Regions from separate parts of the Clostridium aromativorans genome, predicted to be linked through region 1. Evidence: riboswitches for the same ligand, from Rfam matches in the RefSeq annotation. Region 1 holds a riboswitch; the other holds the start of a gene.
What was found. A riboswitch is a leader RNA that binds a small molecule or an ion and turns the genes downstream of it on or off. The one in region 1 is predicted to bind cobalamin.
Positions count from the first base shown of each region.

Region 2: linked by a shared signal. The riboswitch ahead of LN736_RS13145 (ABC transporter substrate-binding protein) and the one ahead of LN736_RS08300 (hypothetical protein) in region 1 are both predicted to bind cobalamin.

Region 1 is NZ_JAJJPB010000008.1:46,403-54,172, forward strand. It holds gene LN736_RS08290 (tryptophan transporter) at 1-293, shown strand, start outside; gene LN736_RS08295 (alpha/beta-type small acid-soluble spore protein) at 460-657, shown strand; cobalamin riboswitch at 741-915, shown strand; gene LN736_RS08300 (hypothetical protein) at 1,188-2,705, shown strand; gene LN736_RS08305 (ECF transporter S component) at 2,852-3,442, shown strand; gene LN736_RS08310 (P1 family peptidase) at 3,522-4,481, shown strand; gene rpsA (30S ribosomal protein S1) at 4,560-5,738, shown strand; gene LN736_RS08320 (EAL domain-containing protein) at 5,928-7,703, shown strand.
Region 2 is NZ_JAJJPB010000018.1:48,628-57,402, reverse strand. It holds gene uxuA (mannonate dehydratase) at 1-411, shown strand, start outside; gene LN736_RS13175 (zinc-binding alcohol dehydrogenase family protein) at 550-1,572, shown strand; gene LN736_RS13170 (MFS transporter) at 1,659-3,002, shown strand; gene LN736_RS13165 (RNA polymerase sigma factor) at 3,267-3,770, shown strand; gene LN736_RS13160 (hypothetical protein) at 3,840-4,610, shown strand; gene LN736_RS13155 (ABC transporter ATP-binding protein) at 4,669-5,556, shown strand; gene LN736_RS13150 (ABC transporter permease) at 5,558-6,787, shown strand; cobalamin riboswitch at 6,903-7,086, shown strand; gene LN736_RS13145 (ABC transporter substrate-binding protein) at 7,260-8,291, shown strand; gene LN736_RS13140 (FecCD family ABC transporter permease) at 8,365-8,775, shown strand, end outside.

The sequences.
Region 1 (7,770 bases):
CCAATGTAATTGATAAATTCATAACTATAAATGTGATGTTTGTCTTAATAAAGCCTTTTAGAGATAGAATAAGCAATCAGATAAATATAATACTGGCTACAGCAGTTGGAACGATAGTAAGCGGTACTACATTCTTAACGGTAGTTTTGTTTACGGTAGGACTTGGAGCTAGCTTTACAGCATTATTTTTAAGTGTAGTTTTGCCTGCAGCTGTTGTAAATACTGTAGTAGGTGCGGTCTTATTCAATATAATAAATGTGGCAGTGAAAAGGGGAGCAATTAAACAGGTATAATTTAAATAAAACCAAAATCACTGGAATTTTTAACAAGATTTCAGTGATTTTTTCATATTTGCTATTAATTTAATAGTTTATAAAACGTTAAATTACATAAACTCTAAATACACAATCAATAAAATACTTCAATAAAAAATCTATATGAAATAAGGAGGAATTCACTATGGCAAGAAATGGAAATAAATCTTTGATTCCAGAGGCAAAGGAAGGTCTCAATAGATTTAAAATGGAAGCAGCTAGAGAAGTAGGAGTAAGTCTAAAAAATGGATATAATGGAGATATTACATCCAGGGAGGCAGGATCCATCGGAGGACAGATGGTGAAGAAAATGATACAGGCTTATGAAGAAGGATTAAAGTAACTGTCATTTGCTCAATATGATTGGGAAAAGTGTAAAAAAAGTTGCTTGACGTATATAAATGGTAGGTATATAATGAATGCATAACTTAATAATAGGGTATATGGTTTAAATGATAATTAAAAGGGAATATGGTGAAATACCATTACAGCCCCCGCTACTGTATGAGGTGACAATTTTAATTTTTCACTGGATTGTTCCGGGAAGGAAAAAAAAGGATGAGCCGATAGTCAGGAGACCTGCCTGTACCTGTATGCATAAGAATCTTTCGGAGGGAAGGATTTATCAATTGTGATGCTGATGTTATTTTTAATAACAGAGCTTTGTAATATGGTAATTAGGGACTTCTTTCAGAAGTCCCTTTTTATATATGTTGGTGTTAACTTAAACATATCTAATCCCTTTAAAAATGCACTTATTGTGAATGAATAAGTGCATTTTTGTATTTTAAATATTTTAATATTAGGTTATAATATTGTAAAAATGATCATGAGGATCACTTGATTAATTAAAAAAAAGGAAGGATATGAATCATGCCTGAAAAATATTGGCCTGAAACCGTTATACTTTGGGGGGCTGGTGCGACTAAAAGTTTAGGACTTCATGCAACTAACGAGTTGATGAGGCTTGTTTTAAAAATTAGTAAAAAGGATTTTTCTTTCTTAAATGGGAAAGATGAAAAATTATCCAATGCTTTTAAAAAACTAATTGTAGAAGATTTAATTAAAGACACTAAAATATCAAAGATATATGATTTAAAAGCCCTTGAAGCTATAATAAGTACTAATGACAAACTTAATATGCATGAGCTTTTTACCATGCTCGATCAGCTTATTGACAATAATATGGGATTTAATGCTTTTCTTCATGGGAAAACACAATTTTTGAGAGCGGAAAGAGTTCAGGCAGCCAAAAGATGTCTTATTTTGATTATTGAAGAATTGGAGAGATTTAGCATACAAAATACTCCTGGTTATACGGATAGAGAAAAAATGGAACCTTATTATCAATTTGCAAAGATACTTACAGAACTTATGATAGAAGAGGCTCAGGAATTTGAGAACAGAGGCTATAGAAGGGATACCAGACGTTTTTACCTTTATTCCTATGCTATAATATCTTTTAATTGGGATCCTATAATTCTTTGGAATCTGTTTAATGCCCATAAAGAGAAAAATCAAAATCCAGTTAAACTAAAAGATGGTTTAAAATTGCAACTGTATGATGATTTTGGGACTCAAATTTCTTCTGCTCAATTGGATGGCAATGAATCCGGTATATGGTATGTTACAGATGAACCTCAGTGCAAAGGTATAAATGATTATAATTATCCTTCCAGGATAATAAGAATAGGAAAAATATTGTTTCCACATGGTATGTTTGGATCCAGAATTTGCCCTGAATGTGGAAAATCAATAATTAGTTTTGCGAAGAAATGGAATAGATTGTCTACAGAAATTTTTGGCCCATCTATTCTAAAACCATTGCAGAAAAATTGGAGATATACTACGCAAAAAGAGAAAATATATAAGAGAGGAGCCATAGAATGTCCCTATTGTGGGCAGATAACTTACCCCTATGATATGACTCTCATAATACAGAGCCTTTCCAAGAAAAGAAGTGTGCCAACACTAGAAGAGCTTAAAACTGAAATGGGGCTTCTTATGAAAAATGCAAAGCATATAGTTTTTGCAGGTTATAGTCTGCCGTTAGATGATATTATGGTCAAAACTTTTTTTATGTCCTCTATATCTGGAAATGATAAAAATAAATTGAAATGCACTGTAATAAATTACGATGAGGAGTACAGAGAATCAGGTTGGTTAAGTGGAAATAATATATTGGAATATGTAAAAAAATCGAAGAATAATTCTGCAGCTGAATGTATAGAAAATATATGTGATATATTTCCGCTGGAAAACATAAGGGTAAATTTGAGTGGAATACCTGATGTATTTATGGAAGATGGGAAATGCAGTAAAAAAAAGGTAATGGATTTATTGTATCCTGAAGAATATTTTAAAGAAGGATTCCCAATATACAGGGACTAAAAGACATTGTGTTTTTTTTAACTAATTTATTGTATTTTTTGTTAAAAGTGATAAAATAAAGTCGTCAGTATTTATTAAAAAACTGAACTAAATTTTATAAAGGAGGTTCCGTGTTATATCGTAATGAATAACAACGGAGAAGGTTTATGGAAAGACAAGTTAAAGGATGGTCAAAGCTCAGTGTTAGGCAGATTACTGTAATTGGCATGCTGTCTGCAATTTCTATTGTACTTGGTGTAACGGGATTGGGTTTTATACCTATTCCGCCGGTGAAAGCTACTATAATGCATGTTCCTGTTATAATAGGTGCTATTTTGGAAGGACCATTGGTAGGCGCTATGGTGGGGCTTATTTTTGGTATATTCAGTGTAATTCAATCTATAACTACACCTACTCCTGTTTCTTTTGTGTTTATGAATCCATTGGTATCGGTTCTACCAAGAATACTGATAGGATTAGGGAGTTATTATGTGTTTAGGGCTATAAAGATGAAAAACAGGTTTTTGCCTGTGGGAATAGCTGCTGCTGCTGGCTCACTTATAAACACTGCAGGTGTGCTGGGAATGATATATCTTATATACTTAGGGCCCTATTCAAAGGCATTGAATATAAGTTTAAGTGCGGCTAAAAAGGGGATATTGGCGGTAGCTTTTACAAACGGAATACCTGAAATGATTTTATCTGTACTTATTGCAGTATCCGTTGTTACTGCTGTTACTAAAATAAGACATAAATAAGTTTATTTTTTAATCAAATGAGATATGAAATTAACCCTGAGCTTTTGCTGGCTTGGGGTTTTATAGTGTGGAGGTAGATATGAAAAAAATTTTATTCAATAGTATAGATGAAATAAGAATAGGAAATGCTGAAAATTTAGAGGGACCTACAGGATGTACTGTAGTTATATGTGAAAAGGGTGCATCTGCTGGAGTGGACGTAAGAGGAGGATCTCCAGGTACACGTGAGACGGATCTTTTAAATCCTGTTAACTTAGTAGATAGAATACATGCAGTGGTTCTCGCAGGAGGAAGTGCTTTTGGATTGGATGCAGCAGGTGGTGTAATGCAGTATTTGGAGGAGAGAGATATTGGATTTGACGTAAATGTTACAAAAGTACCTATAGTATGTGAGGCTGTACTATTTGATCTCGATATAGGTGATTGCAAAATAAGACCTGATAAATCCATGGGATATAAGGCCTGTATAAATTCTGAATTTAATTTATGTAAAAATGGAAATATAGGTGCAGGAGCTGGAGCAACTGTAGGTAAAATACTGGGAGATGAATATGCAATGAAAGGGGGACTTGGGTCTTATGCTCTTCAAGTGGGAGAGCTTAAAGTTGGCGCGATAGTTGCAGTGAATTGTCTTGGAGATGTGATAGATAGTAAAAGTGGGAATATAATAGCAGGCGCATTGAGAAAGGACGGAAAATCTTTCGCAGGTACCGAAAATATAATGATGAAAATGTATTCCCAGAAAAAAAATCTGTTTAGTGGGAATACCACTATTGGTGTGGTAGTAACCAATGGAAGCTTTACAAAATCTGAAATGAACAAGATGGCATCCATGGCCCAGGATGGATATGGAAGAGCAATAAGACCTGCCCATTCCATGTTTGATGGAGATACTATATTTACCATGGCTACTGGAAAGGTAAAGTCGGATTTGAGTGTGGCTGGATTCTTAGCTGCTGAGGTGGTAGAAAAGGCCATTGTAAAAGCAGTGGAGAGTGCAGATCCAATTTTGGGATATAGAAGTTATAAGGATATTTAAATTATTACCTTAGGGCCATTATTTGTGATAAAATATAACTGTTGGCTGTAAGTATAAATGAAAAGGAGAGATATTTTAATGGCGTGTGACAAGGAAGTAAATTCAATGGATGAAGTTATCGATCAAATTGATTCAACTATGGGAAATGTAAAAAACGGAGAGATAGTAAAGGGAAAAGTGATTTCCGTAAATGATAAAGAGGCTGTAATAAGTATTGGATATATGGTGGATGGAATACTGCCTAAAAATGAAATATGCAGTGAAGAAAATATAAATATGGAAGAACTTTTAAAAGTTGGAGATGAAATATACGTATATATAATGAGTTTAAATAATGGAGAAGATGGATTGCTGCTTTCGAAGATAAAGGCTGATGAAATAAGAAATTGGAATAAGGTTGAAGATTCGTTTAAAAAGGGAGAAGCCTTTGATGTAATTGTAAAGAAAGTGGTAAAAGGGGGAGTATTGGCAGAATTATATGGCTTTAGAGCTTTTATACCGGCATCTCAGCTGTCAGTAAAGTATGTAGACAATCTGAACGATTTTCTAAATAGGACATTAGCCGTAAAGGTGATTGAACTGGATAAAAACAAGCATAAGATAGTGCTGTCAAGGAAGGAAGTTGAGCAGTTAGAACTTGAAAAAAAAGCGGATCAGTTATGGAACAATATACATAAAGGTGATAAAATAGAGGGAATCGTAAGCAGGATTACGGGGTTTGGAGCATTTGTTGATTTAGGCGGTGTAGAGGGATTAGTTCATATATCACAACTTTCCTGGAAGAGGATAAAAAACCCTGCGGAAGTAGTATCAGTGGGGGAACGTGTTAAAGTCTGTGTAATGGATACTGACAGAGAAAGAAATAGAATTTCACTTTCTATGAAGGCCATGGGAAATAGTCCCTGGGATAAAGTAAATGAAAGATATAAAATAGATGACATAGTTAAGGGAACTATAACTAAAATTATAAATATAGGTGTTTTTGTGGAAATTGAAGATGGATTGGAAGGGTTTGTACATATATCTGAGATATCTCAGGATCATATTGTAAAACCTTCGGATGTTTTAAATATAGGAGATGAAGTACAGGTTAAAATACTCAACATAGATGCAGATGCCAATAGAATGTCACTTAGTATAAAAGAAGCTGTAGATAGTCCTAAGGAGAATTTTAAAAAGTATTTAAATGATTCTGGTGATAAAATTACATTGGGAGATCTGTTTAAGGATAAATTGAAAAATATGAAATTTGATTAAAAGATAATCCATAATTTGCAAAATAATCATATGCACTTTTTGTAAAACATATAATAGATATGGGGTATTTAAAATAAAATAAGCTTTCTACAGGATAAATTAGTTAAATTGTTGCATATAGCATATATGATAACACAGTTGCAGTATTTATTGAAATAGGATTTACAGGTAAGAAAAGATGTAGTATAGATGAAAGTTGGTGTTAATATGGGAGATGGATTACCGAATATAATAAACATGAATGAACTTGAAAATTTAATGGAAAGTTTTTTTTCTATAACAGGAATATCATGTTTAGTAAAATATACTAATGGAGACATGTTTAATGTCCCCTTTAAGTCTCATTTATATCCTAACCCAGAATTTGTGACATATGAGGAGCGTATACTTTCTCGGATTAATGGGCGAAATAAGATAGGTGTTTATAAACATAAAAATGGCTTGATTTATATAGGTATACCTATAATTGTAAATAAAAAACATATTGCAACAATTTTTTTAAATCCAATATTTTTTAAAGAAGATTGCAACAAAAGTGATTATGTAGGAAAGTTAAGTAAAATTGAATTAATAAATAATAAGTATTCTATTGTCTCAAAGAAAAATATAAAAAAAATTATCAATTTTTTTTACAATGAATTTATGGTATTAACTAAACTGGAGTTTAAATATAAAAAGGTGGAGAAAATAGCTTATTATGATAGGCTAACTGAACTATATAATTTCAATTATTTTATGAAAAAAATTGAAAAGCAAATTAAAATGTATTCACAAAGTAGTTTTTCAATATTTCAAATTGAATTAAATAATTTTAAAAGTATAAATGATATTTTTGGATACGAATACGGCGATAAATTGTTAAAAAGAATAGGAAACACCTTAAAAAAATTGGACATTGGAATAGTTTCAAGGATGGGTGGAGATGGATTTTTACTCTTAAAGCAAAAAATAGATGGTGGAATAGAATTAAAAGATTTGGCTCAACATATAGTTGATACTATTAGTGGACTGTGGAGTTTTGATGGAAATGAAGTCCTGGTATCAGTTAATATAGGCATAACGATTTTCCCCAGAGATGGAGGAGAAGCTGCGAAGTTGATTAGAAATGTTGATATAGCATTAAATAGAGCTAAATTAATAGGTAAAAATACATATATATTATTTGAAAAATATATGTATGATGAGATCTTAAGGAAAACGGAATTGGAAAGAGGGTTGAGAAAGGCAATAAAAGATAATGAATTTATACTGTATTATCAACCCCAAGTTGATATGAGAACTAGAAGGGTAGTTGGATTTGAGGCCCTAATTAGGTGGAACAGTTCTAAGTTTGGCTGGATAATGCCTATGGAATTTATAAGCCTTGCAGAAGAGACAGGACTTATAGTACCTATAGGCGAGTGGGTCCTTAAAACTGCGTGCAGACAAAATAAGTTGTGGAAAAACAGGGGGTATTCCTATGATTTCATATCCATAAATGTTTCTACAATACAACTTAAAAATGATAATTTTATCAATACAGTTAGAAATGTTTTAGAAGAAACAGGCTTAAAACCTGAATATTTGGAAATAGAAATAACAGAAAGTGTCATGATGGAGTCCTTTGATTGGAGTTTAAGAGTGATAACTGAACTTAAAAATATGGGAGTTAGAGTAGCACTAGATGATTTTGGAAGTGGATATTCTTCTTTAAACTATTTAAAGAGCATTCCCATAAATACTCTTAAAATTGACAAAACTTTTATAGATGGTATATGCAAGGGAGCTTATGAAAACATTATAACTGGAGAGATAATAAAACTTGCCCATAAGATGAAGTTAGAAGTGGTAGCAGAGGGTGTGGAGATGGAAGAACAGATTCGATATCTAGAGGAGGAAAATTGTAATAAAATTCAAGGATATTATTTTGGCAAGCCAATGCCGCCGGAATGTATAAATATGTTTTTAGAAAAAAGGGAAAGTTAATATGTAATAAGATAACTTGTTTACATATTCTGATAATAAGCTGGCTTACTTGCCTAAATTGGCACGG
Region 2 (8,775 bases), on a different contig from region 1:
TCAAAGGAAAATCTGGATAAGATAATAAACCTTGTGGACAGTGCTTACAACGGAATTACACTTTGCAGCGGATCACTGGGATCCAGTACTAAAAACAATATACCCGAGCTCATAAGATATTTTGGTGCTAAAAAAAGAATATATTTTGCACATGTAAGAAATATAAAAATATTGTCCGAGAAGCATTTTCATGAAGTCTCTCATCTTTCCAGTGATGGAAGTTTCGACATGTTTGAAATAATGAAGGCATTTTACGATGTGGGATTTGATGGATACGTAAGGCCTGACCATGGAAGAATGATCTGGGGTGAAAAGGCAAGACCCGGATATGGACTGTATGACAGAGCTCTCGGAGCAACATATTTAAATGGACTCTGGGAAGCCATTGGAAAAATGGACAATAAAAAATAGACATTTTTTTACTCATAATTGATCATATAGAATTCCGACTATTCAATATGATCAATTATGAAAAAATGTCCAATAAAAATTATATACAAATTTAATTATAACATCAACTATTATGATTAACAATTAGGAGGAAATGTTATGAAAATTGCAAGAGTCTATGGAAAAGATGATTTAAGATTGGAGGAAGAAGAGATACCTAAAATTGCAAACGCCAATGATGTTTTGATAAAGACAAAAAGAGTTGGTATTTGTGGATCAGATGTTCATCTATATCATGGTGAAAATCCGTTAGCTGTATTACCGAGGGTTATGGGACATGAAGTTGTTGGAGAAGTTGTTGAAATTGGTAGTAACGTAAAAAATTTAAAAAAAGAAGACCATGTTGTAGTTGAACCAATTAGATATTGCGGCAAATGTTATGCATGTCGTCATGGGATGCCCAATGTTTGTAAGGAATTAAGTGTATTTGGTGTTCATGAAGATGGCGGTATGAGAGAATATTTTACAGTACCTGAGAAACAATGTTACATACTGGATAAAAAATTGGATTGGGATACAGCAGTACTTGCAGAACCGTACACTATAGGGGCAAATGCAACATTTAGAGGCAATGTGGGAATTGGTGACAAGATTCTTGTTCAAGGAGCAGGTCCTATTGGAATATGTATTCTTAAATTAGCTAAAATCAAGGGTGCAGAAGTAATGATAAGTGATATAGTATCCGAAAAACTGAAATTTGCCAAACAAAATGGAGCAGATAGAATTGTCAATGTATTAAATGAAGATATAAAGGAAGCGGTAAAAGATTGGACAGGCAATGAAGGGGTAAATAAAGTTATAGATGCTGTAGGCACTACAAAGACATTTGAACTTGGCTTTGATGTAACTTCACCGGCAGGAACTATTGTCGTACTTGGGTTTTCAGAGGATGATGCTCAAATTAAACAGCTTCCAATTACTAAAAAACAACTGACTGTTGTTGGAAGCAGACTTCAGGCTTATCAATTTGCAAATGTTATTAGGTTGATGGAAAGTGGAAATTTAAAATCTGACGGGTTAATTACGCATAAGTTCAAATTTAAAGAAGTTCAAAAAGCGTTTGATTTTGTTGATGAACATGCTGAGAAAGTTAAAAAAATGATTCTTACTTTTGGTGACTAGTTAAGATTAAGGCAGCTTGGAAATTAGGGATAGGTATTAAAAAATAAAGTTTAATTTTCATAAATAGCAAGGAAGGTGTAGTAAAAATGGAAAAAAATGATAATGCTACTTATCAGATTGAAACGAGAGAATTGGTTAAAGTTGCTGTAAGTGGTTGGCTTGGAACTGCGATGGAATTTATGGATTTTCAATTATATTCTCTTGCGGCAGCTATTGTTTTTAATGAAGTGTTTTTCCCCAATTCAAGTCCTGCCATGGGTTTAATAATGTCTATGGGAACGTATGGTGCTGGATATGTTGCTAGGTTGATTGGAGCATATATATTTGGAAGAATTGGTGACAAAATGGGACGTAGAACTGTTCTTTTTGTTACTATAACTCTTATGGGACTTGCGTCAACATTGATAGGTTTCTTGCCTACTTATCAAAAAGTTGGTATATTAGCGCCGATTGGATTAGTTGTATTACGAATCTTTCAGGGTCTAGGTGCTGGAGCAGAAATAAGCGGTGCTGGTGTTATGGTTGCTGAGTTTTCTAAAGTGAAAAACAGAGGTTTAATTGGTAGCTTAGTTTGTTTAGGAACTTCATCTGGAACATTATTAGCCAATTTAGTTTGGTCGATTATTTTAATGAATGTTAACGAAAACGATTTACTTACGTGGGGATGGAGAATTCCGTTTTTTGCTTCCTTTGTTGTCATGATTGCAGCAATTTTAATTAGAATTTTTGTTAAAGAGAGTCCGGTTATGGCGGAGAAGAAAAAGCTGCTTTTAAAAGAAAGAGAAGAAAAAGAAAAAAATAGTAAACCAGTTAAGGTTAAGAGAAAAGGAAAGAAGAGTTTTGCAATTGCCTTGGGATTACGTTTTGGACAAGCTGGCAATAGTGGTATTTTGCAAACATATCTAGCAGGTTTTATTGTCACTGTTCTTTTAATGCAAAAAACTGTTGCAACTAATGCCAATATTATTTCATCTTTAATATCTTTTATGACTATTCCTGTAGTTGGATATCTTGGTGATAAGTTTGGAAGAAGAAAGCTGTATATGATTTTATCATTTGCTATGGCAGTTTATGCGATTCCAATGATGATGATGATTAATTCAAAGAATGTTGTTGTACTGACTATTGCACTGGTAATTGGTTTGAATGTTGGTTGTCAAGGAATATTTGCTTTAGAAAATGTAATGCTCAGTGAATTATTTGGATCAAAAAATAGAGTGACTTTAGTATCTCTTGCTAAAGAAATAGCAGGTGTTATAGCTACTGGTTTTGGTCCTTTAATTGCAGCTAGCTGGGTGTCAGCAGTTTCAGGAAGTTGGCTTCCAGTTGCTATAATGCTTATTGTTTTCTCTTTAAGTACATTTTTTAGTTCTTATGCTTCTGAAGATGTTACCGGAAGAGATTTAAATGATTTAGATGATGCAATGTAGTTTTGTGTTTAAAGTTTATTAATCAAATGTGGGTTTAATTGCATGCTTGTTGTTAAGTCTTCTTATATAGTGAAACCTTTACATAATAAAATGGTATAGTCACAATTAAGTCATCCTTTACTGATATTTTTCGACTTTTTAGCGAAAATAGTCGGGCAAAGTGATGGCTTATTTTTGATATTGATAATTTTTAAATCATTTTGCTGTTTATAAACGTTATATAATATAGAAAAGGTTTTTGCAGGTTGTTTAGGAGGATACAGGATGGTTCGTGAGACCAGGTTACTACAAAAAATTGAAAATGAAGATATGGCTTATATGGATAAGCTGATTGCTCTTTATTATCCGGACATATTCCGATACTGTCTCTGGCATACGCCAAATCGCCAGACAGCAGAGGATGCCGCACAGGAAACATTTTTAAAGATGGCCCGTTATTTCAAAAAGTACGTACATAATGGAAAATTCAGAGCTTATATCTATAAGGTAGCTTCCAATGTGTGTATAGATATCTGGCGAAAAAAGAAAACAGAATCCCTGACTGAAGATCTGTCCTACAGGGAGCAGGGATTTGAAAAAGTGGAGGCTGATCTGGACTTGAAAGATTTAGTGCAGAAACTTCCTGAAAAACACAGAGAAATTGTACTTCTGCGTTTTGCACAGGATTTATCCTTGAGAGAGATTGCAGAGATAGAAAACATTCCACTTCGAACGGTACAGTCCCGATTGAGATCGGCACTGAAGCAAATTGAAAAAAATATAAAGTGATTCTTAGGCTCAGATGGAATTTGCTAATAAGGAATACTAGCCTTCGGATAAAGAAAGGAGAAAATGATCATGAATAAAAAATTGTGCTTGGATTTAAAAAAAGCCCTGAATGTACCTGTTGTGTATCATGGTGAACAGCTTGAGAAAGCCATCAGTCTGGCAAATAGTGAATATGAAAAGCACAGGTCAAGGGAGAGAATTGGATATGTGGAGTTTTTATTTCAACAGATTCCGTTTATGGGGAGGAGAATATGGATTTTCCAGGGTTCAATATTGATTCTTATGTGGCTGCTGCTCACTACTATTTTTCAGGAAGACTTTAAATATATTGCAGCCCGACACCTGCCGGATTTGCTCTGTCTATTTGCAATTTTCATAACTATGACCGGCTTGCCATTTTTGTGCAGATCTTATAGATACAAGATGCAGGAAGTGGAGACAGCTTCATTTATGTCAATGTCCGGATTATTATCAGCAAGACTCATTGTAATTGGTCTGGGTGACGGTATTTTCCTGCTGGCTGTTTCTCTTGTAACATTTAGCAAAGTGAGTATTTCCACTGCTTTAGTAATTTTTTATCTGCTGCTGCCTTTTCTGGTGTCCTGCTGCGGATGCATTTTCATCCTTCGGAGCAACCGCAGTCAGTACAATGTGTTTGCCTGTGAGTTTTTCTGTCTGCTCATATTATCGCTGCAGTTTCTGTTTCACACATTGGTGCCTCAAGCTTACCATCGGGCAGCTTTAACCGGATGGGTTGTGCTAAGTGTTTTTTTTGCAGCAGTTCTTGCCTTTCAGATATATAAGTTGATAGTGAAATTCAACAGGATCTGCGTTTGTTAAAATATCAAAGTATAGAGTTTAGATGTTAAATACTAAAAAAATCAAAGGGGTGATAAAAATAGAACTTGAGATATGTAATTTAACCAAGCAATATAAGGACAAAACTGCTGTGGACTGTGTGAACTTGAATGTATCACCTGGTGTATGGGGACTTCTCGGTGCAAACGGTGCAGGAAAGACCAGCTTGATAAAAATGATGGTAGGCATTACCGGTCCCACTTCAGGGAAGATACTATATGACGGAATTGAAATCGAGGTACTAAAAGAAGCCTATCGTGACATTTTGGGTTATCTGCCCCAGGATTTTGGTTTTTACCCTGAATTTACAGTGGTGGATTATCTGAAATATGTTGCAGCTTTGAAAGGACTCACCAAAAACCATACAAAAATAAAAATAGATGAACTGCTTCAGATTCTTACTCTAGCCGAAGTGAGGAAAAAGAAAATCTCCAAGCTCTCCGGAGGTATGAAAAGACGTGTAGGTATTGCACAGGCTCTTTTGAATGATCCGGAGGTGCTGATTCTGGATGAACCCACCAGCGGTCTTGATCCGGGAGAACGTGTGAAATTCCGCAAATTTATTTCTGAATTTTCCAGGGATCGAATTGTACTTATTTCCACCCATATTGTCTCCGATGTGGAATACATTGCCACCTGCAATGCCATCATGAAAGATGGAAAGATAATTTCAAAGGGAACTACGGATGAACTTGTGAAAACTGTTGAAGGCAAAGTATGGGAGAGCATAATACCTCCTGAACGACTTCCCTATTATGAAGGAGCTGTCCGTATTGTAAATATATTAAATGAAAAAGATGGAAATCTTTTCATCAGGTATTTGTCGGATGCCCCGGATATACCTGATTCAAAACAGGCCGTACCGCGGCTGGAGGATCTGTATCTATGGCTGTTTCCACAAGAGGAAACAAGAAAGGAGAAGATTTGACATGAGTATTTTTTATTTGGAATTGAAAAGGGTTCTGAAAACCCGTTCCACCTGGATTTTGCTGATAGCGGCCATTTTAATTTCTGGAGCCCTGGCCTATTTTCCCATATCCTTTGTCAATTACAATTATGTAAACGAGAATGGAAACAATGTTACAGTTTCAGGAATAAAAGCCGTACAGCTTATGAAGAAAACTACAGTTGAAGGGGATATCACACCGGATAAAATACAGAAGGCAGTTAAAAATTACCAGGAGGTTGCAAAGAAGTACGGAAGTATTTATAAGGATAATATTCCCCAGGACGTCCTTAATAAAAAAATACTTCCATTTCAACATATAATAAACAGGTTAGAGAATGTATATGCAGATCCACAGACCAAGACACCTGTGGATTTAAGCAAAATTTCTCCCGGGGAAGCGGCAGAAAATTTCTATAAAAAATACACCTGGCAAATAAAAAATAGAGCCATTCAGCCTTCAGCCCAGAAAAAAGCTCTTGCCCTCTATGAAAAAGTGGATAAGCCCTTCAAATTCACCTATGGTTTTGGCAGCAGCGATGCGGGAAGTTACCTCATCATCTTGCTCTTCTTGCTGGTGTTTTTATGTACGTTTATTACTGCCCCTATATTTTCTGCAGAATATCAGACAGGAGCGGACAATATACTCAGGTGTACCAAATACGGAAGGACGAAACTTGCTGTATCCAAGATAATTTCTGTTGTTCTGATCTGCGGCATAACCTCTGCGGTATGTATTTCCATTTTCCTTTTGGTTGAAAACAGTGTATTTGGGTGGGAAAGTTTAAAAACTTCAATTCAAAGTGTGGAAACCATCTGCCTTCCTGCTATAAATGTAGGTCAATTTGAGATGATCACTGCAGCTGCAGGTCTGCTTACACTTCTTGCCACTGTCAGCTTTACACTGTTTCTGTCTGCAAAATGTAGAAATACAGTGAATTCCATGATAATAGCCATTGTGTTCTGTCTGCTGCCTCTCATACTTTCCTCTATTTCAGGAAGCAATGCAGTGAACTGGCTGAGGATGATTCTGCCCTCTGGAGGAGTAGGTCTTGGAAACAGTTTCGGCATTAGCCTTGTAGAACTTAAATTTCTCACATTGGGATCTTACAGTTTTTGGTCGCCCTATGTAATGATCACCGCATCGGCTGCTGCCGTTCCGTTGTTTTTAATTCTTACAGTTTTATCCTATTGCAGGCATGAAGTGGCTTGAATTGAAGAAAAGGCTTTCTTGTAAAATTGATATTTTTGTTACTGCAAATATAAAGATATATGTGTTATAATTAAAAATATTAATAGATATTTAAAGAGATGATTTTTTACAATTAAAAAGGTTAAAAGTTACAGGTTTTAAAAAATTAATAGGGAAAGCGGTAAAAATCCGCTGCAGCCCCCGCTACTGTAAATAGGGATGAAATCATATATATTTGCCACTGGAAATATTTTTCCGGGAAGGTATTGAGATTAAAATGAACTATGAGCCAGGAGACCTGCCTGTAAATTTTTTGATAAATAAGCCTTCGGAGGGAAGTGGTTGTTTATATATGAATTTTGTTTGTATATAACCATAGCAGAAAAGGCTATGGTTTTTTGCTTTGGATTGCAGCAAGATTCTGACAAGAAGGCATCAAGGAAAACTAGATAACACCAGCTATCAAAAGTCAATAGGAAGAGAGGAATGGAATATGAAAAAGACAAAAATATTTTTATTGGTATTGGTTATTGTAATGGTTACATCTGTATTTGCCGGATGCGGCAAAAGTGTTAATAGTGAAAATGGCAGCAGCAATCAAGTCGATACGGAACAGAAAAAAATTAAATCGGCGTCTGAATATGGCGTGACACTTAATAAAACCAGTGTAGTATTTACAGATGCCAGAGGGAAAAAAGTAACTATAAAAAAGAATCCCAAAAGAGTTGTCTGCCTGTATAATTCTTATCTTGATATTTGGGACAGCTGCGGTGGAAAAGTAATAGGAAGAGTTCAAGAAGCTGAAGAAAAGCCTGTTAAAAATGCCGAATCTGCCCAGGTTGTTGGAACTCCAGGGTCTCCAAGTTTGGAGAAGATATTGGCACTGAAGCCGGATTTGGTCATAGCAACTGACGAGTTCAAAAATCAGGCAGCAATGGTACCGGTGTTGGAACAAAATAATATTCAAGTTATCGCTTTAGCTAATACCTATTTAAAGGATTATTATATGACACTGAGACTTTTTAGTGGAATTACCGGAAGAGAGGATTTGTATAAAGAACATATTGATGAGGTAAAGAAAAATGTAGATAAAATAATAACAGAAACTCCAAAGGATAAAAAATATAAGGTTTTAATAATATTTGCCACGGCCAAAGATATTACAGTCAGAAACTCCCATTCAATGTTGGGGGAAATGCTTAAAGATCTGCATACAGTGAACATATCGGATGCAGAGGCAAATTCATCTGAGGCAAAGGTATTTAGCATGGAAAAGATAATACAGGAGAATCCGGATTTTATATTTGTACAGACTATGGGAAGTGACAAAGAAAAGATAATGGAAAAGCTAAAGGAAGATGTGGAGGATAATCCGGCATGGAATTCTCTTTCTGCTGTGAAGAACAAAAGGTATATAATTCTTCCTAAAGATTTATATTTGTACAAGCCAAATGCAAGGTATGCCGAAGCTTATGAAGGATTGGCAAAGATACTTTATCCCCATGTATTCAACAAAACAAATTAAAAAAGCCCGCAGTTTTGATATGAAGGATATAAGGCTTTTTGACTGGAACAATTAATACTGAGGAGAATAGAAAATGGTTAAGGGCAATATAACAACTCAAAGGATTGGAAAAAGATTTATTTTATTGATTTTTATAGTTGTATCTATTATCAGTTTTTTTGTAAGTGTAGGGAATGGAGCCGTAAATATAGGTCCCAAAGAAATAGTGAATGCGGTATTCTTTGAAAAATCCACAGTAAATTATCAGATAATATGGAATGTCAGACTGCCCAGAACCATAGTGGCTGCTCTTGTTGGAACCTGCCTTGCACTGTCGGGATCCATACTGCAGGGTGTTATGAGAAATCCATTGGCGGGACCGAATATTATAGGAGTTTCCTCCGGAGCAGGACTTATGACACTGATAATTCTCATACTTTTTCCGGATTTTTATCATCTGGCACCTTTGGGGGCATTTGCAGGTGCACTGATGGCTACTCTTTTT